3 regions of the Rhodospirillum centenum SW genome follow, and region 2 is predicted to be linked to each of the others. Evidence: riboswitches for the same ligand, from Rfam matches in the RefSeq annotation. Region 2 holds a riboswitch; each other region holds the start of a gene.

What was found. A riboswitch is a leader RNA that binds a small molecule or an ion and turns the genes downstream of it on or off. The one in region 2 is predicted to bind cobalamin.
Region 1: linked by a shared signal. The riboswitch ahead of RC1_RS18515 (TonB-dependent receptor plug domain-containing protein) and the one ahead of RC1_RS01495 (ribonucleoside triphosphate reductase) in region 2 are both predicted to bind cobalamin.
Region 3: linked by a shared signal. The riboswitch ahead of RC1_RS03145 (TonB-dependent receptor plug domain-containing protein) and the one ahead of RC1_RS01495 (ribonucleoside triphosphate reductase) in region 2 are both predicted to bind cobalamin.

The regions. Positions count from the first base shown of each region.
Region 1 covers NC_011420.2:4,040,738-4,049,997, forward strand. The annotation lists gene RC1_RS18485 (methyl-accepting chemotaxis protein) at 1-49, shown strand, start outside; gene RC1_RS18490 (sulfate ABC transporter substrate-binding protein) at 429-1,448, shown strand; gene cysT (sulfate ABC transporter permease subunit CysT) at 1,600-2,448, shown strand; gene cysW (sulfate ABC transporter permease subunit CysW) at 2,433-3,413, shown strand; gene RC1_RS18505 (sulfate/molybdate ABC transporter ATP-binding protein) at 3,424-4,470, shown strand; gene RC1_RS18510 (hypothetical protein) at 4,620-4,940, shown strand; cobalamin riboswitch at 5,067-5,262, shown strand; gene RC1_RS18515 (TonB-dependent receptor plug domain-containing protein) at 5,461-7,350, shown strand; gene RC1_RS18520 (ABC transporter substrate-binding protein) at 7,353-8,237, shown strand; gene RC1_RS18525 (FecCD family ABC transporter permease) at 8,234-9,260, shown strand, end outside.
Region 2 covers NC_011420.2:324,787-334,046, forward strand. The annotation lists gene RC1_RS01460 (aldo/keto reductase) at 1-856, shown strand, start outside; gene RC1_RS01465 (ABC transporter substrate-binding protein) at 873-1,739, opposite strand; gene RC1_RS01470 (FecCD family ABC transporter permease) at 1,966-3,042, shown strand; gene RC1_RS01475 (ABC transporter ATP-binding protein) at 3,215-4,006, shown strand; gene RC1_RS01480 (acyl-CoA thioesterase) at 4,029-4,775, opposite strand; gene RC1_RS01485 (anaerobic ribonucleoside-triphosphate reductase activating protein) at 4,754-5,407, opposite strand; gene nrdD (anaerobic ribonucleoside-triphosphate reductase) at 5,422-5,601, opposite strand; gene RC1_RS01495 (ribonucleoside triphosphate reductase) at 5,670-7,697, opposite strand; cobalamin riboswitch at 7,788-7,997, opposite strand; cobalamin riboswitch at 8,110-8,323, shown strand; gene RC1_RS01500 (cobyric acid synthase) at 8,438-9,260, shown strand, end outside.
Region 3 covers NC_011420.2:712,879-722,138, forward strand. The annotation lists gene RC1_RS19815 (energy transducer TonB) at 1-162, opposite strand, end outside; gene RC1_RS03130 (ABC transporter ATP-binding protein) at 201-998, opposite strand; gene RC1_RS03135 (FecCD family ABC transporter permease) at 995-1,999, opposite strand; gene RC1_RS03140 (ABC transporter substrate-binding protein) at 1,996-2,868, opposite strand; gene RC1_RS03145 (TonB-dependent receptor plug domain-containing protein) at 2,868-4,859, opposite strand; cobalamin riboswitch at 5,095-5,324, opposite strand; gene RC1_RS03155 (AAA family ATPase) at 5,433-6,011, shown strand; gene RC1_RS03160 (pentapeptide repeat-containing protein) at 6,047-7,348, opposite strand; gene phoU (phosphate signaling complex protein PhoU) at 7,468-8,202, shown strand; gene RC1_RS03170 (hypothetical protein) at 8,331-8,759, shown strand; gene RC1_RS03175 (hypothetical protein) at 8,851-9,260, shown strand, end outside.

The DNA of each region.
Region 1 (9,260 bases), 640 kb from region 2:
GCCGGACGGCGTGCCGGCCCGGCTGGCCGGCCACGGCACGGCCGCCTGACGCTGGGGGCCGCCCGTCGTCGCTGCCGGGGCCGATCCGGCGGGGCGATGGCGGGCGGAATCCCGCGGCCACATCCCTCGGCCACATATCACATGCAATGCGCGGCCAATCGCGTCACCAAATCCTATTGACAGAATGGGGATTGCCCGCCAGCATTCCCGGGTCGGCTTCCCGGCCGGCCGCGGCCCTTTGATGTGCAGCTTGCGCCGCGAAACCAAACGCTAAAGCGCCACGAAGCGGGTTCGTGGTGCCCGGTTGCGGAGGGCACCCCGGCAGCGGCATCACGGGCGACCGCCCGGCCCCGCCGGCATCTCCCCTCCCGTCCTCCGGCACCGCGAGGCTCCCGGTTCTCCCGCTTGGCCGGACAAGGGAGTGCCCCATGATCTGGTTTGCACGCGCCGCCGCCGCTGTCGCCCTGGCCGTCGGTATCGCCGCCGCCGCCGCGGTGGCCCAGCCGAAATCCTATGAGATCCTGAACGTCAGCTACGACCCCACGCGGGAGCTGTACAAGGAGTTCAACAAGGTCTTCGCCGAGCGCTACAAGAAAGAGACCGGCGCCACCGTCACCATCAAGACCAGCCATGGTGGCTCGGGCAAGCAGGCCCGGTCGGTCATCGACGGGCTGAACGCCGATGTCGTGACCCTGGCCCTGGCCTACGACATCGACGCCATCGCCGAAAAGACGGATCTGCTGCCGAAGGACTGGCAGACGCGCCTGCCGGACAACAGCACCCCCTACACCAGCACCATCGTGTTCCTGGTCCGCAAGGGCAACCCTAAGGGAATCAAGGACTGGGACGATCTGGTGAAGCCGGGTGTCCAGGTCATCACCCCCAACCCCAAGACCTCGGGCGGGGCGCGCTGGAACTACCTCGCGGCCTGGGCCTACGCCCTGGAGCACGGCGGCGGGGACGAGGCGGCGGCCCGCAGCTTCGTCGAGCGCCTCTACCGCAACGTTCCGGTCCTCGACACCGGCGCCCGCGGCGCCACCACCACCTTCGTCCAGCGCGGCATCGGCGACGTGCTGCTGGCCTGGGAGAACGAGGCCTTCCTGGCGATCGAGGAACTGGGGCCCGACACGGTGGAGATCGTCGTGCCCAGCCTCTCCATCCTGGCCGAGCCGCCGGTGGCGGTGGTGGACAGGAACGTGGACCGCAAGGGCACCCGGGCGGTGGCCGAGGCCTATCTCGCCTTCCTCTACACGCCCGAGGGCCAGGAACTGGTCGCCAGGCACTACTACCGGCCGCGCCTGCCGCAGCTCGCCACCCGCTACAAGGACCGTTTCCCCGCGCTCAAGCTGGTGGAGATCGCCCAGTTCGGCGGCTGGGGGCAGGCCCAGGCGACGCATTTCGCCGACGGCGGCGTGTTCGATCAGATCTATCGACCCGACGGGCGGTGACCTGGTTCCCGATCGGAGACCGTGGCTCCGGGATTCGAGAGTTGACGGACGGTATCGGAATCTGCACGCAATGGACCCCCCGGCGGACCGCGACCCGCGGTGTGCCGGGGGTTTCCGTCATCGGGCAGCCCCCACCACCGGGAGACTTGCGATGACCGTCCTCTGGCAGCCTTTTGCCCGGCCGCGTCGGTCGGTCATCCCCGGGCTGGGGCTCACGCTCGGCGTCACGCTCCTCTACATGGCCCTGGTCGTCCTGATTCCGCTGGCGGCGCTGGTCGCCCGCCCCTGGGAACTGGGCGTCGCCGGATTCCTCGATCAGGTGACGCAGCCGCGGGTGCTGGCGGCGCTGCGGCTCAGCTTCGGGGCGGCATTCCTGGGCGCCTGCATCAACGCCGTCTTCGGTCTGGCCCTCGCCTGGACGCTGGTGCGCTACGATTTCCCGCTGAAGCGGCTGGTGGATGCCGTGGTGGATCTGCCCTTCGCCCTGCCCACCGCGGTGGCCGGCATCGCGCTCACCTCGCTCTATGCCCCCAACGGCTGGATCGGGCAGATCCTGGCGCCGCTGGGGGTGAAGGTCGCCTTCACGCCGCTGGGGGTCATCGTCGCCCTGACCTTCATCGGCCTGCCCTTCGTCGTCCGCACCGTGCAGCCCGTGCTGGAGGATCTGGACAAGGAACTGGAGGAGGCCGCCGCCAGCCTGGGCGCCACCCGGGCGGAGACTTTCCTGCGGGTGATCCTGCCCACCATCCTGCCGGCCCTGCTGACCGGCTTCGCGCTCGCCTTCGCCCGCGCGGTGGGGGAGTACGGCTCCGTCATCTTCATCGCCGGGAACATGCCCATGGTCAGCGAGATCGCCCCCCTTCTCATCGTCATCCGGCTGGAGCAGTTCGACTATGCCGGGGCGGCGGCCATCGGCGTGACCATGCTGCTGGCGAGCTTCGTGCTGCTGCTGGTCATCAACCTGCTGCAACGCTGGACGCGGCGATGGGCCGGGCTGTGAGGGAGCCGCCCGTGACCGCCTCCCCCTGTGACGCCGATCCCGCCGTTCCGGGCAGAGCCGCGTCAGCGGCCAGGGGCGGGTCGGTCCTGGACGATCCTGTCGTGATCGAGCGGCCGCCGGAACGGCGCCGCGGCGTGCTGGAGGATCCGCTCTGGGTGAAGCTCCTGGTCGGCGGGACGGCTCTGGGGTTCCTCGCCCTCTTCATCGCACTGCCGCTCCTCGCCGTCTTCGTGGAGGCGATGCGGCGGGGCTTCGGGCCCTTCTGGGAGGCGCTGGTCGAGCCCGACGCCCTGGCCGCCGTCCGCCTGACCCTGACGGTGGCGGCCATCGCCGTGCCGGCGAACATGGTGTTCGGCGTCTGTGCCGCCTGGGCCATCGCCAAGCACCGCTTCCCCGGCAAGTCGCTGCTGCTGACCCTCGTGGATCTGCCCTTCAGCGTCTCGCCGGTCATCTCCGGCCTTGTCTACGTGCTGCTGTTCGGGGCGCACGGCTGGTTCGGCGGCTGGCTGCGCGAGCACGACATCCAGATCGTCTTCGCCGTGCCGGGGCTGGTGCTGGCGACCCTGTTCGTCACTTTTCCCTTCGTGGCGCGTGAGCTGATCCCGCTGATGCAGGCGCAGGGCACCGACGAGGAGGAGGCGGCCGTCACCCTGGGCGCCAGCGGCTGGCAGACCTTCCTGCGGGTGACGCTGCCGAACATCAAGTGGGGCCTGCTCTACGGCGTGCTGCTCTGCAACGCCCGGGCGATGGGGGAGTTCGGCGCCGTCTCCGTCGTCTCCGGCCACATCCGGGGGGAGACGAACACGATGCCGCTGCATGTCGAGATCCTCTACAACGAATACAATTTCGTGGCCGCCTTCGCCGTCGCTTCCCTGCTGGCGCTGCTGGCGATCGTGACCCTGGTTGCGAAGTCGCTGCTGGAATGGCGGTTCGGGGCCGAGCTGGCCGCCACCCGCAGGCATTGAGGGGCTGCGCATGAGCATCGTCCTGTCCGGCATCACCAAGCGGTTCGGCGTCTTCACGGCGGTCGATCATGTGGACCTGACCATCGCCCCGGGCGAGCTGGTGGCGCTGCTGGGGCCATCCGGATCGGGCAAGACGACCCTGCTGCGCATCATGGGCGGGCTGGACTTCGCCGATTCCGGCCAGCTTCTGATCGACGGCCAGGATGCCACCGCGACCGAGCCGCACGCCCGCCGCGTCGGCTTCGTCTTCCAGCACTACGCCCTGTTCCGGCACATGACGGTGTTCGAGAACGTGGCCTTCGGCCTGCGGGTCGCCCGCCGTCGGCCGAAGCTGGCGGAGGCGGAGATCCGCCGGCGGGTCCTGGAACTGCTGGATCTGGTCCAGCTCGCGCAGCTTGCCGACCGCTATCCGAACCAGCTTTCCGGCGGGCAGCGCCAGCGGGTGGCGCTGGCGCGGGCCCTGGCCACGGAACCGCGCGTGCTGCTGCTGGACGAACCGTTCGGGGCGCTGGACGCCAAGGTGCGCAAGGAGCTGCGGCGCTGGCTGCGGGAGATCCACAAGGGCATGGGCGTCATCACCGTGTTCGTGACCCACGACCAGGAGGAGGCGCTGGAACTGGCCGACCGTGTCGCCATCCTGCATCGGGGGCGGCTGGAGCAGGTGGGCACCCCGGCGGAGATCTACGACCGGCCGGCCACGGCCTTCGTCTGCGATTTCCTGGGCGGCGGCACCCGGCTCGCCTGCACCATCCAGGGCGACCATGCGGAGATCGCGGGGCTGTCGCTGGCCCTGCCGGCCGGTGCCTGGACCCGTGGTCCCGGGATCGCCTTCGTCCGGCCGCATGATGTGGAGGTGCTGCCCGCCGCCGGTCCGGGCAGCCTGTCCGCCCGGGTCCGGGCGGTGCAGCCGGTCGGCCCGGAGCTGCGGCTCGACCTCGACCTGGACGGACAGGTCATGGAGGCCCTGCTGGACCGCCGCACGGCCGATGCGGGGGCGCTGACCCCCGGGGCCGCGGTGGGCGTCAGGCTGCGCCATGTCAACATCTTCCCGGCCTGAGGGATGGCGCCGTTTCCGTCAGGCTGTCGCCTGACCCTGGCGCACGACCGTCGGGCCGAGAGGTGCGAATCAGACGGCAGACACCGCGTTAGCGTCATGTTAACGTAGTTACGCCTCACTTGGGGAGTAACGCGCTCGGAGGCTGTGCGGTGCGTGTCATCATCATAGGATCACAGGCAGAGGATCTGGCGGCGGCCCGGGCGCAGTGCCAGAGCGGTCGGCTTGCCGTCGTCGGCACCGGCGGCTGGCAGGATGCGGTCCGTCTGTTCGATGCCACCCAGCCATCGGCGGTGGTGCTCGCCTCCGCCCCCTTATCCCCCGAAGCCGCCGGGGCGATCTGGTCCTTGCGCGCCCGCGATCCCTTCGTCGCCATCGTGCCGCCGCATGCGGCCTCCGCCATGCCCGGTCACGTCGCACCCGCCGCGCCCGCGGCAGGCGGTCCGTTCCCGATGGGCGGTCTTCCGGGCTGATCCGCCGCCGGCCGGTCGCCGGGTCCTGGGGGCGCGCGCTGGGGCATATCGGGTTATGCGTGTCGCCGCTGCCACAGGTTTCGGAACACCGCCGCTCATCCCTTGTGCCGCGGTTCCGACTAGGCTAACCCTCAGCCCGCCGAAGGTGCCCCGGAAGGGGTGAAAAGGGAACGCGGTGCGGGTCGCAAGGCCCCAGGCCGCGGCTGCCCCCGCAACTGTGAGCGGCGAGCGCTCGCCCATTCATGGCCACTGGGAAACTGGGAAGGCCGGGCGAGCGTCGTGACCCGCAAGCCAGGAGACCTGCCTTCGGAAACGCGTCGCACGGCCGTTGGGCGGGGTGTCCTGGCGGGGCGGATTTCCGTTTCGTGCCGGCGCTTCGGAAGGAGCGTGCCCGTGTCGCTGCCATGCCTGCCATGGCGGTGCCGGACCGGCCTGTCATCCCCCCGACGCGGCAGGTCCGCCGCGCCGGCTGTCGGGCCCTGCTTCCGATTTCGCATCCTTGTGGAACGGAGCCAGAGAAGTGCCCAAGTCCTCCCTGTCGTCCCGTCGCCGTCACGCGCTGTTCGCCGGCCTGACCGCCGCCTCCTGCCTCGGTCTGGCGGTGCAGGCCCAGGCCCAGAGCGCAGGGCGCGATCCCCTGGTCGATGAGATCGTCGTCACCGCGACCCGCACCCCGACCCGGATCGACCGCGTCGGCAGCAGCATCAGCGTCGTCACCGCGGCGGACATCGCGCGCAGCCAGCAGTCGCAGGTCCTGGACGTGCTGAAGCGCGTCCCTGGCATCAGCATCTCGCGCAGCGGCGGCGTCGGCGCCACCTCCAACGTCCGGATCCGCGGCTCCGAGACCAGCATGGTCAAGGTGCTGGTGGACGGGGTGGAGATGAACGACAGCTCCGGCGCGAGCCGCGATTTCGACTTCAATGCCCTGCTGAGCGACGACATCGAGCGGATCGAGGTGCTGCGCGGGCCGCAGAGCGCGCTCTACGGCAACGACGCCATGGCCGGCGTCATCAACATCATCACCCGTCAGGGCGACGGCCCGCTGACCGTCCGCGGACTGGTCGAGGCCGGTGCCTACGACACCTTCCGGCAGAATCTGTCCCTGTCCGGCCGCTCGGGCGACGTCGATTATTCGCTCTCGGGCAGCAACTACAAGACGGACGGCTTCTCCCGTGTCGGCGCGGGCGACGAGAAGGACGGGTCGGAAATGCGCTCCCTGCGGGGGCGGCTCGGCTGGCGCGCCAGCGAGGCGCTGCGCTTCGACTTCTCTGCCGGCTGGGACTGGCTGGACACCGACTTCGATCCCAGCGCCAGCAGCGACGGTCCCGCCTTCCAGGAGAAGGAGACCCTGTTCGGCCATGCCGGCGCGTTCTTCACGGCGCTGGACGGCCGGCTGGAAACCACCCTGTCGGTCGGCGCCAGCCGGACGGACCGCGACTTCGACGAGCCCCAGGGCTGGTACCGCTATTCGACCTTCGACAGCGACCAGCTCAGCGTTGACCTGATGTCCAGCCTGAAGCTGCGCCGGGCGGATGTCGCCACCGTCGGCCTCGCCTGGGACCGGGAGAAGGCGGAGACCACCACCACCAGCAGCCGGGGCGTCACCACGCCGGGCGTCGATGCGGATGTCGAGACCTGGGGCGTCTTCGGCCAGTATCTCGCGGCCCTGACCGAGGAACTGTCGGTCACCCTGGGCGCCCGCCACGACCATAACGACCAGTTCGGCGGCGACACCACCTGGCGCGCCACGGCGGCCTATGCGCTGTCCCCGGTGGGCACCACGCTGCGCGCCAGCTACGGTACGGCCCGCCGCGCGCCCAGCCTGTACCAGCTCTTCGACCCGACCTACGGCAACCGGCGCCTGGAGACGGAGAAGAGCTGGGGCGCCGATGCCGGGATCGAGCAGGCCCTCTTCGACGGCAAGGTCACCGCGGGCGTGTCCGTGTTCCGCAACAGCTACCGCAACCTGATCGCCTTCACCTCCAGCTACGTGAACATCGGCCGCGCCCGGACCCAGGGCGTGGAGACGACGCTGGCCGTGCAGCCGGTTTCCTGGCTCTCGCTGGATGCGAACTACACCCTGCTGGACACGGAGAACCGGGACAACGGCCGCGACCTGCCGCGGCGGCCGCGCCATTCGTTCAACCTGGGCGCGGACGTGACGGTGACGGACGCGGTCACCCTGGGGGCGGACCTGCGCCATGTCACCTCGCAGCTCGACCGCGCGTCGGCCACCTCGCCGCGGGTGGACGGCTACACGGTCGTGAACCTGCTGGGCCGCTGGGAGCTGACGGACAGCCTGAGCCTGTTCGGCCGGGTCGAGAACCTGTTCGACGAGGACTACCAGGAGGTCCTGAACTACAACACGCCCGGCCGCTCCGCCTATATCGGCATCCAGGCGGCGTTCTGAGCATGGGCCGGCGCGTCGCCGCCGCCCTCCTGCCGCTCGCCCTCGTCCTGTCCTCCGTCGTCCTGTCCGTCGCGGGCCTGCCCGGTCCGGCGGCCGGGGCGACGGACGGGGTGGGGGCGGCGCCCCGCCGTGTCGTCTCGCTCTCGCTCTGCGCCGACCAGTTCGTGCTGGCCGTGGCGGAGCGGGAGCAGATCGCCGGCCTCAGCCGCCTTGCCGCGGACCCGAACCTGACGCCCTTCGCGGCGCAGGCTTCGGGTCTGCACCGGCACGGCGGCACGGCGGAGGAGATCCTGATGCTGAAGCCCGACCTGGTGGTGGACGGCGGTTTCACCCGCGGTCGCACGGTCGCCATGCTGGAGCATCTCGGCGTGCCGGTGCTGCGGCTGCGCGGTGCGGTGACCCTGGCCGGCATCCTGCCCCAGATCGACGCCGTGGCGGCGGCGGTCGGGCAGCCGGAGCGAGGCCGGGCGCTGCGGCGCGCCCTGGAGGCACGGTTGGCCGGGGCGGGCACCGCCCCCGCCCTGGGCACCGCCATGCTGTACCGGCCGGGGGGCGAGGTTCCCGGCTCCCGCGGCATCGTCAACGACATGATGGCCGCGGCCGGCCTGACGAACATCGGCGGGCGTCTCTCCACCCGCCCGAACGGCCGTGTCATGGTGGAACAGCTCGCGCTCGATCCGCCGGACGTTCTGGTGGTGGACAGCCGCCGGCCGGACCGGCCCGGTGTGGGCCAGTCGGTGCTGGACCACCCCGCGCTGCGCCCACTGGCAGGGCGGATGCGGGAGGTGTCCTTCCCCTTGAAGTACTGGCTCTGCGCCGGCCCCGGCTCCATCGACGGGGTGGCCCTGCTGCGTGAGGCCGTCCGCGGCGGGGGAGGGGCGTCATGACCGCCGCCGCTGCCGACCGAGCCCGCCCCCCGGACGCAGCCCGGCCGCGGGGAGACGGGCTCCTGCTGGCCGGGCTTGGGCTGCTGCTGGCCGCCCTGTTCCTGGTGTCCCTGCTGGTCGGTCCGGCCCCGGTCCCGCCCGGACAGATCCTGGCGGGGCTGGCGGGGCGGGGCGATCCCGCCGTGGTGCTGGTGGCGCAGGAGGTGCGCCTGCCGCGCGCCCTGCTGGGGGCGCTGGTGGGGGCCGGTCTGGGCATGGCGGGGGCGGCCCTGCAGGGATTCCTGCGCAACCCGCTGGCCGATCCGGGCCTTGTCGGGGCGTCCGCCTCCGCCTCGTTCGGCGCCGTGCTGGTGCTCTATTTCGGGCTCTCCGCCCAGCTTGCGCTCGCCATGCCGCTGGCCGGGATGGCGGGGGCCGGCTGCGGCATGGCGCTGATCCTCATGCTGGCAGGAAGGCAGGCCAGCGTGCTGTCCCTCATCCTCGCCGGCGTGGCGGTGCAGACCCTCGCCGGGGCGCTGACCTCGCTGGCCCTGAACCTCGCGCCCAACCCGCACGCGGCCCTGGAGATCGCCTTCTGGCTGCTGGGGTCGCTGACCGACCGGACGCGCGACCATGTGCTGCTGGCGGCCCCCTTCCTGCTTGTCGGGATGGCGATGCTGGCGCGGGAGCGGCACAGCCTGGACGCGCTGGGCCTGGGCGAACGCACGGCGGCCAGCCTGGGCGTGGACGTGGCGGCGCTGCGCCGCCGCATCGTGCTGGGCACGGTGCTGGCTGTCGGGCCGGGGGTGGCCGTGACGGGTGCCATCGGCTTCATCGGGCTGGTGGTGCCGCACCTGCTGAGGCCCTTCGTCGGGCACGAGCCGGGGCGCCTGCTGCTGCCCAGTGCCCTGGCCGGCGGTGCCCTGCTGCTGGCGGCCGATATCCTGGTCCGGCTGGTGCCGACCAATGACGAGCTGAAGCTGGGTGTCGTCACCGGCCTGATCGGGGCGCCCTTCTTCCTGCTCCTGCTCAACCGGCTGAGGG
Region 2 (9,260 bases):
GGACGTCTATTCCGGCGGCGCCTCGGAGGAGATCCTGGGCCAGGCCCTCAAGGGCCGGCGCGACAAGGTGCTGATCTCCAGCAAGGCGACCTTCGCCATGGGGGAGGGTCCGAACCAGGTCGGCTCCTCCCGCCACCACCTGATCCGGTCCTGCGAGGACAGCCTGCGCCGGTTGGGCACGGACCATATCGACCTCTACTTCATGCACGCCTTCGACGCCCTGACCCCGGTGGAGGAGACGCTGCGGGCGCTGGACGACCTGATCCGGGCCGGCAAGATCGGCTATATCGGCGCTTCCAACTTCTCCGGCTGGCAGTTGATGAAGTCGCTGGCCGTGTCGGAGAAGTACGGGCTCGGCCGCTACGTCGTGTACCAGGCCTATTATTCGCTGATCGGCCGCGACTACGAATGGGAGCTGATGCCGCTCGGCCTGGACCAGGGCGTCGGCCTGATGATCTGGAGCCCCCTGGGCTGGGGCCGGCTGACCGGCAAGATCCGCCGCGGCCGGCCGGCGACGGAGGGGCGCATCGCCATGGGCGGCGCCGTCGGCGGCCCGGAGGTGGAGGACGAGTACCTCTATACCGTCGTCGATGCCCTGGAGGCAGTGGCGGAAGAGGTCGGCAGGAGCATCCCGCAGGTCGCCCTGAACTGGCTGCTGACCCGGCCGACCGTGTGCAATGTCGTCATCGGCGCCCGCAACGAGGAGCAGCTCCGCCAGAACCTGGGGGCTGTGGGCTGGAGCCTGAGCCCGGAGCAGGTGGCCCGGCTGGAGGCGGCGAGCCAGCGCACGCCGGCCTATCCCTACTGGCACCAGCGCGGCTTCGACGACCGCAATCCCAAGCCTACACGCTGGTAGCGGCGTTCCTGACCCGTCAGGGGGTGGGCGCCGCCCGCCCCCGCCCGAGCTGGGCCATCAGGCTGGCGACCGCCTCCGGATAGGCGGGGCCGCCGCACATGGCGACGGCTTCGGGCAGTTCCAGCCGCCGTTCCGGCCCGTAGAGCCCGGACAGCACCGGGTGCTCCAGCATGTCGCTGCCCAGGTCGGGGCTCTCGACCGGGGCGGTGGTCAGCAGCAGATACTCCGGCGCCGTCGTCACGATCCGTTCCAGCGGCACGCGGACGACGAAGGCGCCGTCCAGGGACCGGGCCATGTTGACCAGCCCGGCCCGCCCCATGATCTCGTCCATCAGCGTCTCGCCGCCGCTGACGAAGCCGCGGCGCTGGTAGTGGACCGCGACCGGCCGCGTCTCCGCCGGCGCCGGCAGGGCATCGAGCACGGCCCGCATCCGGGCCACCAGCGCCTCCCCCCGCTCCGGATGGCCGACCGCCGCGGCGATGGTGCGCGCCTGCGCCACGATCTCCTCGAAGGTGCGCGCCGTCCCCAGTTCCAGCACCTTGATCTGGAACCCGGCCAGCAGCGCGCGCGTCTCCTGCCGGCGCAGGCGGCTGGCGATGATGAGGTCAGGCTTCAGGGCCAGCACCTCTTCCGCCGTGCCGCGGCCGACCGGCCAGGAGCGGGCACGCTCCGCGATGCTGGAGAGGATCGGATCGCGCGCATATTCCGACAGCGCCAGCACCTGGTCGCGGTCCGCCAGATCCACCAGGAACTGGTCGGCGCAGAGATTCATGGAGACGATCCGCCGCGGCGGCGCCTCCTGGGCCACGGCCGCGGGCGGGAACAGCAGGACCGGCAGCAGCAGAAGCGCAGCCGGCAGAAGTCGGGGCAGCAGTCGGAACATGGTGGATCACCGTCGGGCCGGGCGGACGTCCCCGGCTTCTCTTCCCTACACATCCGGGATTCAGCCCGGCTTGTCCATCCCGGGCCGGCTTTCCGGCCACCGCGCGGACTGTGCGGCCCCCGACTTCTGGACGAAGGACTTGCACCCACGGCGGGCGGCGGCTATCGAGCGACGCGCCCGGACGCGATCCGGTCCGTCCCGACCGCTGAAGCCAGGGGCCCGCCCCATGACGCCTGCTCCCGACCTGCACCGCGCCGGCGCCCCGCCCCGGACCGCGGCCCCCGCCGCCCCTCTGCCGGCGACCGTGCGCCCGCCGGCGGGCCGGCCCGGATTCGTGCCGCTGCTGGCAGTGGCCCTTCTGGCCGCGGCGCTCCTGTCGCTGCTGGCCGGGCCGGCGGACATCGCCGCCGGCGACGCGCTGGCCGGACTGGTCGGCCAGGGCGATCCGCTGGTCGTGGCGGTGATGCAGAAGCTGCGCCTGCCGCGCCTGCTGGTCGGGCTGGGCGCGGGCGCCATGCTGGGGCTGGCCGGGGCCTCGCTCCAGGGCTATCTGCGCAACCCGCTGGCCGAGCCGTCGGTGCTGGGCGTCTCCAACGCCGCCGCCCTGGGGGCCGTGGTCGCGCTCTACAACGGGTTCGCCGCCACCATGCCGCTGGCGCTGCCGCTGATGGCGATCGGTGCGGCCATGGCGGCCATCGCCGGCGTCATGCTGCTGGCGGCGCGGGCGGAGAGCGCGCTCTCCGTCGTGCTGGCGGGGCTGGCCGTGGGCACGCTCTGCGGCGCCCTGATCTCCCTGACGCTGAACCTCGCCCCCTCCCCCTTCGCGGCGGCAGAGATCAGTTTCTGGCTGCTGGGCTCGCTGGAGGACCGCAGCATGACCCATGTGGTCCTGGCCCTGCCGCTGATCGGGGTGGGGGCGGTGCTGCTGCTCTGGGACGGGCGCGCCCTGGACGCCCTGACCCTGGGGGAGGAGGCTGCGCGGTCGCTGGGCTGCAACCTTGCCCGCGTGCGGGTCCGGCTGATGCTGGGCGTCGCCATCGGCGTGGGCGCCGCGGTGGCGGTCAGCGGCGCCATCGGCTTCGTCGGGCTGGTGATCCCGCACATGGTCCGGGCCGTGGTCGGGCAGCGCCCGTCGCGCCTGCTGCTGCCCTCGGCCCTGGCCGGGGCGCTGCTGCTGGTGCTGGCGGACCTGCTGGTGCGGATGCTGCCGACGGCGAACGAGATCCGGCTGGGGGTGGTGACGGCGCTGCTGGGCGTGCCGATCTTCCTGAGCCAGCTTCTCAAGGCACGGCGCTCCTGGTAGGCCCCCCTGCCCCCCTCTGCCCTCTGTTGTCGCCTGCATCGCATGACCCGGCTGCGGCGATGGGAGGTGCATGCCGGGGCCGTCCCGGCTACCCTCCCGTCCGCCGACGGAGACCTCTGATGGACGCCTGTTCCACGCCGCCCCTTTCCCGCCCCGCCACGGACGCGATGCCATGACGATCCTGCATGTCGAGGGGGCCGGCGTCCGCCTGGGCGGCCGGCCGATCCTGGAGGCGATCGGGCTGTCGGCCGGCGCCGGCGAGGTGGTCGGACTGATCGGGCCGAACGGCGCCGGCAAGTCCACGCTGGTCCGCGCCATCGCCGGCCTGCTGCCGCTGGAGTCCGGGCAGGTGCGGATCGCCGGCCGGCCGCTTTCCGCCTATTCCCGGCGGGAGCTGGCGAACACCGTCGCCTATCTGCCGCAGGGCCACACGGTCCACTGGCCGCTGGACGCCTACCATGTCGTCGCCCTGGGGCGGCTGCCGCATCTTGGCCCCCTGGGGCGGCCGACGCCGGAGGACGAGGCCGCCATCGCCCGCGCGATGGAGACGGCGGACGCCGCCGCCTTCGCCCCCCGCACCATCACCTCGCTCTCCGGCGGGGAGCGGGCGCGGGTGATGCTGGCCCGTGCGCTGGCGGTGGAGGCGCCGATCCTGCTGGCGGACGAGCCGGTGGCGGCGCTGGACCCCTACCACCAGCTTCAGGTCATGGAGCTGCTGCGCGGCATCGCCGCCACGGGACGGCTGGTGGTCGCCGTGCTGCACGACCTGCCGCTGGCCGCGCGCTTCTGCGACCGGCTGGTGCTGCTGGGCAGCGGACGGGTGGTGGCGGACGGGGAGCCGGAGGCGGTGCTGGCCCGCCCGAACCTGGAAGCGGCCTACCGCGTCCAGGGCCTCTACGGCAGCGAGGGCGAGGAACGCTACGTGCTGCCCTGGCGCCGGCTGGCGGCCGATCCCGTCTCCTGACCGGGCGGCCGGCGGGTCCCGGTCAGAGCGGACGGACCGGCGTCGGCCGCTGGTCCGCGTCCAGGGCGACCATGACGAAGACGCCCTCGGCCGCCTTGCGACGCTCGCCGGTCTTCAGGTTCTCCCCCCAGAGATCGACCGTCACCTGCATGGAGCTGGTCCCGGTGCCGGTGACGGCGGCCTCGATCTCCATGATCTCCCCCACCTTCACGGGGCTGGTGAAGTCCAGCCGCTTCGAGGCGGCGAGCACGACGGCGCGGCGGCAGTGGCGGGTCGCGGCGACGAAGGCCGCCTTGCCCATCTGCGCCATGGCATGGCCGCCGAACAGGATGTGGTTGTGGCTGGCCTGGTCGGGGAAGACCAGTTCCACCATGCGGACACCGACCGCCTGCGGTTCCTCCGCCGCTTCCTCCAGCGGCGGCACCGCCGCGTCCCGGTCCACCGAGACCATGTTGAAGCGGCCGCGGGTGCAGAGCCGCCGCTCCCCGGTCAGCAGCGCCTCGGCCACGAGATCGACCTCCACCGTCAGGGAGCGCCGGCCGACGCGGGCGATGCGGCCCGTGACCTCCACGATCTCGCCCAGTTGCGCCGGGGCGGCGAAGTCGATCCGCTCGCAGGACGCCGTGACGAAATCGACATGCGCGTGCCGGGTGGCGGCGATGAAGGCCACCTTGTCCATGTGCGCCAGCGCGGCGCCGCCGAACAGGGTGCCGTGGTGGTTGGTATCGCCCGGGAAGATCAGGTCGATCAGGCTGGTCTCGCGGCGCACGGCGCATCTCCTGAGAGGCGGGCAAGCTGGTCGGGCCGGCAGCCCGTGGCCCGGAAGGGCTGCAGGCGGTGCTGCCGGACGCCCAGCGCGTCGAGATCGGCGCGCAGCCGCTCCAGCGCCGCCGCGTCCAGCAGGCGCGGATGCACGGTGGTGCGGACATCGCAGGCGATGCCGGCGTCCAGCAGCAGGCGCAGGCTCTCGCGCGCCCGCTCCCCGCTGCCGGAGGCGCCGGTGATCCGCTCGTACTCCGCAAAGGGGGCCTTCACGTCGAAGCCCACCCAGTCCAGGAGCGGCAGCAGGTCCGCCAGCCGCTCGGGATAGGGACCGCCCGTGTGCAGGCCGATGCGGAAGCCCATCCCCCGCACCGTCCGCATGGCATCGGGCAGCGCGGCCTGGAGCGTCGCCTCCCCGCCGGAGAAGACGACGCCGTCCAGCAGGCCGCGGCGCCCCTCCAGGAAGGCCAGCACCTGCTCCCACGCCAGTTCCCGCTGCCCGCGGGCGGGCAGCAGGTCCGGGTTGTGGCAGTAGGGGCAGGCCCAGGGGCAGCCCTGGCAGAAGACGGTGGCGACCAGTTCGCCCGGCCAGTCGCAGGTGGACAGTCGGGACAGGCCGCCGACGCGGAGGTCGGCCACCGGATGCGCTTTCGTCAGGCCCCGAGGTCCGCCTTCGCCTCGGCGAAGTAGCGGCGTTCGGCGAACTCGCCCTTCTTGCCGAAATTGAAGGAGGAGACCGGGCGGTGATAGCCCATCACGCGGGTCCAGATCTCGCAGGGCTGGCGCTCCTCGTCCTTCAGGACGATCTCGGCGGTCTCGGTCATGCAGCTCATGGGTCGGGTCCTCTTGTCCGGGGGTCGGGGGATCGGGCCGGTGTTCCGGCGATGCGGTGCCGCGGCGCTCACTCGGCCGCGGCGCAGGTCTGCCGCTTGCGGGCGATCAGCTCGGCGTCGCACTTGGGGCAGAAGGCGTGCTCGCCCTCGATATAGCCGTGCTTGGGGCAGATCGAGAAGGTGGGCGTCACGGTGATGTAGGGCAGGCGGAAATTCTCCAGCGCGCGCCGCACCAGCTTGCGGCAGGCGTCGGCCGAGGACACCCGCTCGCCCATGTAGAGGTGCAGGACGGTGCCGCCGGTGTACTTGCGCTGCAACTCCTCCTGCCGCTCCAGCGCCTCGAACGGATCGTCCGTGAAGCCGACGGGAAGCTGGCTGGAATTGGTGTAGTAGGGCTGGTCCGCCGTGCCGGCCTGGAGGATGCCGGGGAAGCGCTTCTGGTCCTCCTTGGCGAAACGGTAGGTCGTGCCCTCCGCCGGGGTGGCCTCCAGGTTGTACATGTTGCCCGTCTCTTCCTGGAACTGCACGATGCGGGCGCGCACATGGTCCAGGAAGCGGACGGCGAAGGCGTAGCCCCGCTCGGTCGTCACGTCCTCGGCATCGTCCGTGAAGTTGCGGATCATCTCGTTGATGCCGTTCACGCCCAGCGTCGAGAAATGGTTCCGCAGCGTGCCCAGGTAGCGCTTGGTGTACGGGAACAGCCCGTTGTCCATGTGGTGCTGGATCACCTTGCGCTTGATCTCCAGGCTGGTGCGGCTGACGTCCAGCATCTCGTCCAGGGCGCGGAACAGGGCCGCCTCGTCGCCCTTGTGCAGATAGCCCAGGCGCGCGCAGTTGACCGTCACCACGCCCAGCGAGCCGGTCTGCTCGGCGCTGCCGAACAGGCCGTTGCCGCGCTTCAGCAGCTCGCTGAGATCGAGCTGGAGCCGGCAGCACATGGAGCGGACCATGTTCGGCTTCAGCTCGGAATTGACGAAGTTCTGGAAATAGGGAAGCCCGTACTTGGCCGTCATCTCGAACAGCCGGTCGGCGTTCTCGCTCTGCCAGGGGAAGTCGGGCGTGATGTTGTAGGTCGGGATCGGGAAGGTGAAGACCCGCCCCTTGCTGTCGCCCCGGGTCATCACCTCCATGTAGGCGCGGTTGATCAGGTCCATCTCGGCCTGAAGCTCGCCGTAGGTGAAGTCCATCTCCTCGCCGCCGATCACCGGCACCTGGTCGCGCAGGTCCTCCGGGCAGGTCCAGTCGAAGGTCAGGTTCGTGAAGGGGGTCTGCGTGCCCCAGCGGGAGGGCACGTTGAGATTGTAGACAAGCTCCTGGATGCACTGGAGCACCTGCTCGTAGGGCAGGTTGTCCTTGCGGATGAAGGGGGCGAGATAGGTGTCGAAGGAACTGAACGCCTGCGCGCCGGCCCATTCGTTCTGCAAGGTGCCCAGGAAGTTGACGATCTGGCCGACGGCGCTGGACAGGTGCTTCGGCGGCGCCGCCTCGACCTTGCCGGGCACGCCGTTCAGCCCTTCCGTCAGCAGGGTGCGCAGGGACCAGCCGGCGCAGTAGCCTGCCAGCATGTCCAGGTCATGGATGTGGATGTCGCCCTCGCGGTGGGCGCGGCCCACCTCCGCCGGGTAGACGTGCGACAGCCAGTAGTTCGCCACCACCTTGCCGGAGATGTTCAGGATCAGGCCACCCAGCGAATAGCCCTGGTTGGCATTGGCGTTGACGCGCCAGTCGGCCCGGTTCAGGTACTCGTTGATCGAGGTCTCGACATCCACCACCGTCTTGCGGTCGCGCCGCAGACGGGCGCGCTGCTCGCGGTAGACGATGTAGGCGCGGGCCGTGGCGAAATGGTTGGCGGAGATCAGGACCTGTTCGACCACGTCCTGGATCTGCTCGATGTGCGGCGCGTCGGTATGGAAGCGATGGCCGATCACCTTGATCGCCTGGATCGCCAGGAGATGCGCCTCGGCCCCGTCGAACTCGCCGGTCGCCTTGCCGGCGCGCTCGATGGCGGAGCGGATCTTGTCGCCGTTGAAGGCGGACACTTCACCGCTACGCTTGATCACGGACTTCGGCAGCGTGGCAAGGGCATGAACGGGCATGCGGGTCTTTCCCCTTCCGGCACGCGGACAGGGGTCGGGAACCGCCCGGCGCGGCGCCGGCGGGTTCCCTTCGGATCACCCCGTCCGAAGATGGTAGACTGGGTTACGGCAGGTCTCCTGGCTTGCGGGTCCGCGCCACCGTCCGGTCTTCCCGGTGCCGGTCGGCACCAGTGACATGAAAGGTCGGCAGCTCGCCGCTGACAGTTGCGGGGGCAGCGCCGGAATTGCACCGGCTTCCCTCTTAGCCCCCGGATAACTACATATTGTGTTGTCCGGAGGACCGTAACGCTAAATACCGTAAATGCAGGTTCTGCTTAAGTCAAGCTCCGGCGGCGCAGGAGGGGCATGACGGATCGCCATGCGGTCCGTCCACAGCCGTGCAGGCGGGCGTTGACAGGGGGATGGCCGTCTCCTAAAGCTCAGCCGTCACGGTTCTTCCGCTCCTCCCGGGTGCGGAAGCTAAGAGGGAATCCGGTGCGCCGTCCGCGGCAAGGCCGGAGCTGCCCCCGCAACTGTCGGCGGTGAGCCTCTCCCGTTCGCGCCACTGGACCCGCAAGGGTTCCGGGAAGGCCGGGCCGAGGCGACGACCCGCGAGCCAGGAGACCTGCCGCGACGCATCATGGTCCACGGGCGGGGTGTCCCGGCGGAACGACCGCGATCCGGCCGCCCCGGTGGGGATGACGGGACGTCACGGTCTTCCCCATGCCCATGCCCTTCACGTCTGAAGGGGCTTCCAGTCCATGTCCGATTCCGCGACGACGCCCGGCGACGGCCTCGCCCCGATCATCTACACGCCGCGCAGCACGGACGCTCCGCGCCGCGCCCGCGCGCTGATGATCCAGGGCACCAGTTCCGATGTCGGCAAGAGCATGCTGGTGGCCGGGCTCTGTCGCGCCTTCACCCGCCGCGGTCTGGTGGTGCGCCCGTTCAAGGCGCAGAACATGAGCAACAACGCCGCCGTGGTGCCCGACGCCGACGCCCCGCCGGAAGCGGACGGCACGCCGGCACGCGGCGAGATCGGCCGCGCCCAGGCGCTCCAGGCCCGCGCCTGCAAGGTGGCGCCGTCCATCCACATGAACCCGGTACTGCTGAAGCCGCAGACGAACATCGGCTCGCAGGTGGTGCTGCGCGGCCGGGTGCTGGGCAACTGCCCGGCGCGCACCTATCACCGGATGCGCAAGGGCCTGATGCCGCCGATCATGGACAGCTTCGAGCGGCTGGCCGCGGAGGCGGATCTGGTGATCGTGGAAGGCGCCGGCAGCGGGGCGGAGATCTATCTCCGCGCCTCGGACATCACGAACATGCATCTGGCGGAGCGGCTGGGCCTGCCGGTCGTCGTGCTGGGCGATTTGGACCGTGGCGGCACCATGGCCGCCCTGGTCGGCACCCACGCCCTGCTGGACGAGGCCGACCGGGCCCGCGTCGTCGGCTACATCGTCAACAAGTTCCGCGGCGACTTCTCCCTGTTCGAGCCGGCCTGCGGCACGATCACGGCGATGACCAACTGGCCCTTCCTGGGCGTGGTCCGCTGGTTCGAGGAGGCCGACCGCCTGCCGGCGGAGG
Region 3 (9,260 bases), 390 kb from region 2:
GGGCGCGCGGCGCTGCGGGTCGGCGGCCAGTCCCGCCAGCAGGCCCAGCCCCAGCAGGTGCGCCGCGGCGGACAGGGTCAGCGCGCGGCGGGTGATCCGCGCCCTGCGGGCGGCGGGATCGGGGCTCAGGGGCGCGGGCGTGGCAGCGGCCAGGAGGGGCAACGGCGGTCCTTCTCGGGGGGCAGGCACCCGGCCGGGGATCAGGATTCCGGGTCCCGCCCCAGCCGTTCCCACGGAACGTAGGCGACCGCGCCGCCCGCTTCCAGCGTCAGCATCCGCACACCGTACACCGCCTCCAGCAGCGCCGGGCGCAGCACCTCCGCCGGCGGGCCGTCCGCGGCGACGCCGCCGCGCGACAGCAGCACCACCCGGTCGCAGTACCGGGCGGCCAGCGTCAGGTCGTGCAGCACGACCAGCGTCCCCATGCCCTGCGTGCTGCCCTGGCGCAGCACCTCCATCACCTGGAGCTGGTGGTAGGGGTCGAGCCCCGCCACCGGCTCATCCGCCAGCAGCAGGTCCGGCTCCACCGCCAGGGCACGGGCCAGCAGCACCCGGGCGCGTTCGCCGCCGGACAGCGTCGTCACGACGCGCTCGCGCAGATGGGCGACGCCGCACTGTGCGAGCGCCCGCTCGATGGCGGTCGCGTCGGCCGCGCCGGGGGCGCGCCAGGGGTCCAGGTGCGGCAGCCGGCCCAGCGCCACCACCCGCTCCACCGTCAGCGGCCAGTGGACGGCGGTGGACTGCGCCAGATAGGCCAGACGGCGGGCCAGCAGCCGGGGTGGTACCCGGTCCAGGGCGGCGCCGTCCAGGGTCACCGTCCCGGCATCGGCCCGCAACAGCCCGGCCAGACACTTCAGCAGGGTGGTCTTGCCGGCACCGTTGGGGCCGATCAGCCCGACCAGCTCACCGTGTCCCAGGGTGACGCCGGCTTCGGCCAGGACCGTCCGTCCGGAATAGGACAGGCGCAGGCCGCGCCCTTCGAGCAAGGGAGCGCTCATGCCACCCTCCGCCGTGTCCGCAGCACCAGGGCCAGGAAGAACGGTGCGCCCAGCAGGGCGGTGACGACCCCCAGCTTCAGTTCGGACGGTCCGGCCCCGCCCAGGCGGACGGCGACGTCGGCCGCCAGCGTCAGCGCCGCCCCGCCCAGGGCGGACAAGGGCAGCAGCCGGCTCGGCCGGTGTCCCACCAGCGGGCGCAGCAGGTGCGGCACGATCAGGCCGACGAAGCCGATGGTCCCCGCCACCGACACGGCGGCACCGACCGCCAGCGCCGTGCCGACGATCACCAGCGCCCCCAGCCGGCCGATGGCGAAGCCCAGGGAGCGTGCCGTCTCTTCCCCCAGGGTCAGGGCGTCCAGGCCGCGGCCGGTGCCCAGCAGCAGCAGCGCACCGGTCAGCATGAAGGGCGCCGCCAGATAGACATGGTCCAGGCTGCGGTCGGAGAGCGAGCCCAGCATCCAGAAGACGATCTCCGCCAGGGCGAAGGGGTTGGGCGAGAGCGACAGCGCGAGCGAGGTCAAGGCGCCCGCGAGGCTGCTGATGGCGACGCCGGCCAGGATCAGGGTCAGCACGCCGGCATCGCGCCCGGAAAGGGTATAGAGCAGGGCCACCGCCAGCAGGGCGCCGGCCATGCCGCCGACCGGCAGCGCCAGGGGAAAGGCCAGCGACAGGCCGCTGTAGAAGGTGACGACGGCCCCCAGTGCGGCGCTGGCCGACACGCCCAGCAGTCCTGGTTCGGCCAGCGGGTTGCGCAGCAGGCCCTGGAGAGCGGCGCCCGACAGTCCCAGGACCGCGCCGATCAGCAGGCCCAGAATGGCCCGCGGCAGCCGGATCTCCGCGAAGATCACGGCGGCGGTGCTGTCGCCGCCGGCCCACCAGTCGCTGACCGCCGTGGAAAGCGACACGGCGCTGGGTCCCACGGCGAGGGAGGCCACGAACAGCAGCGCGACCAGCAGGGTCAGGGCCGGGACCAGCAGTCCCGCGGAAAGCTCCCGCGTCATGGCCCGTCCGCCGCGGCGGGGGTCTGCGCCACCTGCGTGCCGGCGCCCAGGAGTGCCCGCCGCGCTTCGGCCAGCCGGACCACCGCGTCGGCGATGAAGGGAGCGCCGCAGCTCATCAGCGGGCCGGGGATGTCGGGCCGTGCCCGCGGCGGGACGCTGCGGGCCAGGGCGGGGTGGCGCAGCAACTGGTCGGCCAGCGACGGGTGCGCCTCCGGCCCCCGGTCGGCGACCAGCAGGTCCGGCGGGTCGGCGGCCACGCTCTCCACCGGCAGATAGCCGTATCCGCGCATGCCGTGGCCGGCGGCATAATTGGCGAAGCCCGCCGCCGTCAGCACCGCGTCCGAGAGGGTGCCGCCGCCCGCGGTGAAGCCGCCCGGCTCCAGCGTCAGGGCGGTGGGACGGGCGCTGTCGCGGGGGGCGGCGGCGGCCAGCTTCGCATCCATCTCCGCCAGCAGGGCCTCGCCGCGCTCAGGCACGCCCAGCGCCCGGGCGACCTCCCGCGTCTGGGTCCGGATGTCGTCGAAGCCGGAGGCCAGCCCCAGTTCCACCACGGGGATGCCGCGGGCCCGCAGCAGCGCCACGGTGGCGCGGGTCGTGTAGGTTCCGGCCAGCACGATGTCCGGCCGCAGCGGCAGGATCTCCTCTGCCACGCCCTGTACGACGGGCAGCGCCCTGGCCTCGGCTGCGACATGGGACAGGCCGGGATCGCGGGCCAGATGCGACAGGGCCGCGATCCGCTCCGGCGGCAGCAGCAGGACCGCAAGCTGGTCGGTGCAGAGGTTGAGCGACACCACCCGCTGCGGACCGTCGGCGGCGTGGGCTTGCCACGCCGCCAGCAGGGTCACGAGGGCTGCCAGGGCCCGCCGCATCAGTATGTCGCCCGGAGGCCGACGAGGATGCCCCGGTCCGGCTGTGCGAAGCCGTTGGGGTCCTCGATCGTCCGGTCGAACAGGTTGCTGCCGCGGGCGTAGAGCTGGAGGTCTTCGCGCGCCTGCCAGGTCAGCGACAGGTTCGCCAGCCAGTAGCCGCCGGCCGTACCCTCTGCACCGTAGCCGCTCCCGTCGGGATAGATGTAGTCACGCCGCCGCCCGATGAAGGAGACTTCCGGGGCCACGGTCAGGCCCGCGACGGGCTCCAGCGCCGCCGTGAAGGCCAGGGCATGCTCCGGCCGGCGCAGCAGGCGCGCGTCGGTCTGCTCGTTGCGGGCATCCGTCCAGGTCCAGCTCGCCGTCAGCTCGGCCCAGTCCGCGGGGCGCAGGGTGAGGATCGTCTCCACCCCCTTGGTGTGCGCCTCGTTGACGTTGACGACCGTGCTCGTGAAGTCCGGGTTGTAGCGGTAGGTGATCAGGTCGTCGATGTCGCTCTGGAACCAGGTCACCGACAGGGTGGCGAGGTTGCTGCGCCCCGCCCCCGGCAGGTCGGTCTCGAACCCGGCCTCCCAGCCGACGCTCTTCTCCGGGTCCAGGTCGGGATTGCCGCGGTAGCCGTAATTGTTCGTGCCGAAGCGGTCATACAGGGTGGGCGCCTTGAAGGCGCTGCCGGCCGCCGCCTTCAGGCGGGTGGCGAGGGAGGGCAGCGGCACGACCGCCCCCAGGCGCCAGGTCGTCGTGGTGCCGAAATCGTCCGGATGCTCGTTGCGCAGGCCGGCCGTCACGTCCACCGCGTCGAACAGGCGGGCCTGGGCGTGGACATAGAGGGCAAGGCTGTCGGCATCCGCGTCCACGGCGCTGGTGTAGGGACCGTAGGCGGAGACGGAGCGGGTGTCGAAATCCACCTCGTCCCGCACGAACGATGCGCCGAAGCCAAGCACCCCGTCCTTCACCGCCGCCGTCGCCGGCAGGGTCAGGTTGTTCTGCCAGTCGGCCTGGGTCCGCACACTGTCGTAGGTGTCGCGGCTGTAATCGGCGGAGACGCTGTCCGGATCGTTGCGGTAGGTGCGGTCGTAGCGGCTCTGCCCCACGCTCAGCCGGGAGTTCAGCGCCCCGCCGAAGAACAGCCGCTCGCCGGCAAGCTGCCAGGCCAGATGGTCGCTTTCGCCGGTGGAGTTCGGCTCGTCCTGCGGGACATTGTCGAGGTCGCTCTCCGCCCTGCGCCAGCGCAGCAGCGCCTCCAGCCGGCCGTTCTCCAGCCGGACCACGGCCTTGCCGGTGGCGGTCAGGGCGTCGAAGCCGTCATCCTCGCCCAGATTGCCGGCCATCCGCGAGGGCGTGGCATTGTCGCCGTCGGTGGTGAAGCCCTGGACGCTGACGCCGTAGTCCAGATTGTCGAGCGTGCCGTAGAGGCCGGCGCTGCCGCGCCAGGTCTTGTCCGTGCCGGCAGCGGCATCGACCTCGGCGGTGGCGGCGGTGGGGCCGCCGGCACGGGTGATCATGTTGATCACGCCGCCGATGGCGTTCGAGCCGTAGAGGGTGGAGGCGGGGCCGCGCACCACCTCGATCCGGCTGACACCCTCAAGCAGGTCGTCGCCGAAGTTGAAGGCGCCGGCGGTCATGGCCGGATCGTTCACCGGCAGGCCGTCCAGCAGCACCAGGACATGGTCGCTGTTCGTACCGCGCAGGAACAGAGAGCTGTTGCCGCCGGGGCCGCCGCTGCGGGTCAGGGCGGCACCGGGCAGGGTGCGCAGGGCATCCGGCAGGGTCTGCCAGGCGTTGCGCCGGATTTCCTCGCGGTCGATGACGCTGACGGAGGCGGGAATGCGGTCGATCGGCGTCGGCGTCCGGGTGGCGGTGACGACGATCTCCTCCACCGGGGAAGCGTCATCGGCCGCGGCCGTCGCGGGGAGTGCCGGCAGGAGGAAGGCCGCTGCCAGGAAAGGCAGCGGAAACCGGGGTTGCGGGAAGACGGTGGGTCGCTTGTGCATCGCTTGCGTGCCGGCTGGCGCCGCGACCGCGCAGGGCGCGGGTCGGGCGGTTGGGGACTCTGGGTCCCCGTGGACACGGCACGGCTCCGCCTCCGCCGGGAAACGACCGGCGCGGTACTGGCGGCAGACACGACTCGTCAGAGGACGCATGCGCGCACCCCCGTCCACGGCAACCCATCGGGCACGTCACCGCAAAACGGAGGACCGTCCCATCGATGCACCCCGCCCGATGGTTGCGTGACGCTTCATGCCGGCAGGTCTCCTGGCTCTCGGGTCCGCATCCGACGCCCGGCCTTCCCAGTTTCCCAGTGGCCTGTTCCCGTCCGTGCGGACGGGGGGCGGCGAACTCGCCGATCACAGTTGCGGGGGCAGCCACGGCGTTGGCCCCACCCGGTCACCCAGGCGCAGGCCGCACCGTCGTTCCCTTTTCACCCCTTCGGGGGGACCGACACATGTGCGGCACTGTAGGGAAAACGTCCGGACCCGACAAGGCGGCTCCATCGCCGCAGGGGGCAACCCTGGGACGGCGAGCGCCCCGTTCCCGACCCGGCCGCAAGGCTCTAGCATCGCCGGATGGATACCGCCCCGCACCACCACCCCCACCGCATCGGCATCACCGGCAGCGCCGGCGTCGGCAAGACGACACTGGCGGAGGCGTTGGGCGGCCGGCTGGACCTTCCGGTGATGGCGGAGGCGATGCGGCCGCTGCTGGAGGCCGGATTCGATCTCCACACCCTGACGCGCGAGGGGCACCGCGCCCTGATCCGCGCCCAGGCGGATGCGCTGGTGCGGGCGATGGCGCAGGCAGACGGCGGCTTCGTCACCGACCGCACGCCGCTGGATTTCGCCGCCCATTGGCTGTCCAACGGGTTCGGGGTGGACGATCCCGCCGCGACCGAGGCGCTGCTCGCCCGTGCGGTGGCGGCGATGGCGGACTACAGCGCCGTGCTGCTGCTGCCCTGGGGCTGCATTCCGCTGGAGGATGACGGCGTGCGCTTTCCCAATCCCTGGATGCAGCTCCATTTCCAGGAACTGGTGGCGGGGCTGTGCCGGCGCTGGGTCGATCCCGCCCGGCTGGTCATCGTGCCCGACCGGGCGATGGCGCCGGAAGCGCGGCTGGACTGGGTGCTGCGACGACTCGGCCCCGGCTGATACGGGAGGGGCGGGCCGGTCACGGAGGCGACCCGTCAGTCGTCCTCATCCTCGTCCGGCAGGGGCAGGGCGGCCCCGGTCAGCACGGCCTCGTCCAGCAGGGCGCCGCGTAGATTGGCATCGATCAGGTTGGCGCCGGTGAGGTCGGCCCCCCGCAGGTCGGCCCCGGAGAGGTTCGCGTTGCGCAGGTTCGCCCGCACGAGGCTGGCCTTCACGAGCTTCGCGCCGGACAGGTTCGCCGGCCACAGCCGGCCGGTGGGACGGCCGTCCGGTCCCTTTATGTCCACGGACCCGATCTCCGCCCCGTCCAGCCGGGCGCCCGTCAGATCGACGGCGCGGAGGTTCGACCCGTCCAGGGTGGCGCCGCAGAGATCGGCGTTCTGGAGGTTGGCCGAGACCAGATCGGTCATGATCAGCAGCGATTCACGCAGCTTGGCGCCGACCATGGTGCAGTGCTTCAGGCTGGCGCCGCTGAGATTCACCTTCTCCAGCCCGATATGGGACAGATCCTCCCCGTCCAGGGTGGCGCGCGTGCCCTTCGCCCCGTTGGAGTTGATCCAGGCGAAATGTGCGGACAGCGTGGCCTGGACCTTCTGCGAGAAGTTGTCCTGCGAGCGGGTGATGTTGGCGCCGGTCATGTCCACGCTGGCGAGGCTCACCCCGTCCAGGTTGGCGCCGTGCAGGTCGGCGTTGCGCAGGCTGGCGCCGGTCAGGTTCGCGCCCATCAGGTTGGCGCCGCGGAGCGAGGCGCCGGCGAGGTTCGCCCCGGCGAGGTTGGCGCCGCGCAGGTCGCTGTTGGAAAAGTTGGTCGATTTCAGCACGGCGTTGGAGAGGTTGCAGCCGGACATCTGCGCGCCCTGGCAGTCGGCGCCGACCATGCTGCACTCGCCCAGATCGGCGCCGGCCAGATTGGCGTTCGACAGCAGCGCATCGTCCAGGTCCGCACCGGACAGGTCGGACCGCTGCACGCTCATCTGGCTGGGGCTGCGCCGGTCCAGCAGGGCGCCGCCGCGCAAATCCGCCTCGCGCAGGATGGCGCCCTTCAGCTTGGCACCGCGCAGGTGTGCCCCGCGCAGATCGGCCTTGGTCAGATTGCAGCCGGTCAGCAGCGCCCGGGTCATCCGCGCCGCGAAAAGGTCTGCCTGGCTGAGGTTCGCCCGCGTGAAGTCGCAGTCCGAAAGGTTGGCCCCCGACAGCTTGGCCGATTGCAGGTTGGCGGCATTGAAGTTATGCCCCTGGAGGTCCACCAGCGGCATCATCGCCCGCGCGCCGCCCGTCACCCGCTTCAGCCAGCGTTCGTGCTTCTCCAGCGTGGCGATCAACTCGTGGGGCGTCATGGCCTGATCGCGGCGCAGCCGCTAGTCAGAGGTGGACATTCGTTTTCTTAGCGGATTATTGGCTCATGTGGAACCGTGCCGGCATGTCCGCGGCCAGGGTTCCCGAGGGGAGGTCCAGGATGCAGTCGCAGCACATCGTCAATGCCTATGACCAGGAGCTTCGCAAGCTCCACAGCTATATCGCTGAAATGGGGGGGCAGGCGGAGCAGCAACTCCGGGAGGCGATGCAGGCCATCGTCACCCGCGATTCCGATCTCGCCGGCAAGGTCGTGCGCGAGGACGGTCTGCTGGACGAGCTGGAGCGCAAGGTCGAGGCCCAGACCATCCGCCTGCTGGCACTCCGCCAGCCGGTCGCCTGCGACCTGCGCGAGGTGATCACGGCGCTCAAGGCGGCATCGAACCTGGAGCGCATCGGCGACTTCGCCGCCAATGTCGCCAAGCGGTCGCTGGCGTTGCAGCAGATGCCGGAGATCGGCCTCACCCGCTCCCTCGGCCCGCTGGGCCAGACGGCGGGGGAGATGCTGAACGCCGTGGTGCAGGCCTATCTGGACGACGACGTCGACGGGGCCCTGCGGGTGCGCGACCGCGACGAGGATCTGGACCGGGCCTACACGGCCCTGTTCCGCGAGCTGCTGACCTACATGATGGAGACGCCGCAGCGGATCACCGCCTGCACGCACCTGCTGTTCGCGGCGAAGAACCTGGAACGGATCGGCGACCACGCGACCAACATCGCCGAGGCGGTCTGCTTCCGCATCCGCGGCAGCCTGCCGGAGGAGGAGCGTCAGAAGGGCGACGAGACCAGTTTCGCCGTCGTTTCCCCCGGCATTCTCGGCGACGGCCCCACGCGCTGAGCCGCCACTCCGCCCCGTTCCTGTCCGGCGGGACCGGAACCCCGCCTGACGGGGACGGTTGGTTCCAGCGGGGGCTCTGCCTGCACATGGCAGCCCCCGGGAACCAGGAAGCGGGAGAGCGGGCCGGCATGATCGCGGAACAGATCCAGGCGGACCACGGGGCCGGGCGCGAGCTGCTGGCCCTCGTCGGCAACAGCGTCCAGTACGGCCCCGAGGAACGGGGCATCCCGTTGGAGCGCCTGCTCGACCTCTGGCGGGCGCACGGGGCCATGATGCGCGACGCGGTATCGCCGCTGCTGCCGGACGCGCCGACGGCGGAGATCGGGGCTCTGCAAGGGCAGGTGGAGGCGCTCTGCGGGGCGCTGCTTACCGCCCAGGCGGCGGACGCGCCGGGCTGGCGCACGGATCATGTCCGCCTCCGGGACCTCTTCGACCGCCAGTGTCTGCTGGAATCGGCGGAGATCACGCCCCGCCTGCTGGCGCTACCCGCAGCCCGGATCGCCGAGGCGTCGGCCCTGGCCGGGCAACTGCGCGGCCCCGGCGCCGTCGCCGGCTGACTTCCTGTCCGTCCCGCCCTTGTACCGCCGCTGCGGCACGCGCCTTGCTTGGGTCCTGTCAGCGTTCCAGACGCACCGACCGGGACCCGCCATGCCGATCCTCTGCCGCTTCTCCCCCGCCGTCCGCACGGCCCTTGCCCCCTCCCTGCTGCTTGCGGCCCTGCTCGGCCTGGCCGGCTGCGGCACCCGCCCGGTGGCGGTGGGCATGCTGGCCGAGCCGCAACCCCTGCTGAACTCGGCGGCGCACTGGCAGATCGTGGCCCGCGACGCCGCCTGGGCAGTTTCTGCCTATCTGGAGGAGAAGACGGGCAAGAAGGGTCCGGTCGCCGTCTACATGATGCGCAACGACGGCAGCCTGTTCGCCGATGCCTTCCTGGGCGCCATGCAGACGGAGTTCGTGGACCGGGGCCATCCGGTGGCGCTCGATCCGCGGCCCGACGTGACCTCGGTCGGGGTGGATGTGCTGATCGTGCCGCGCTCCCCCGGCTCCGATCCGGTGCA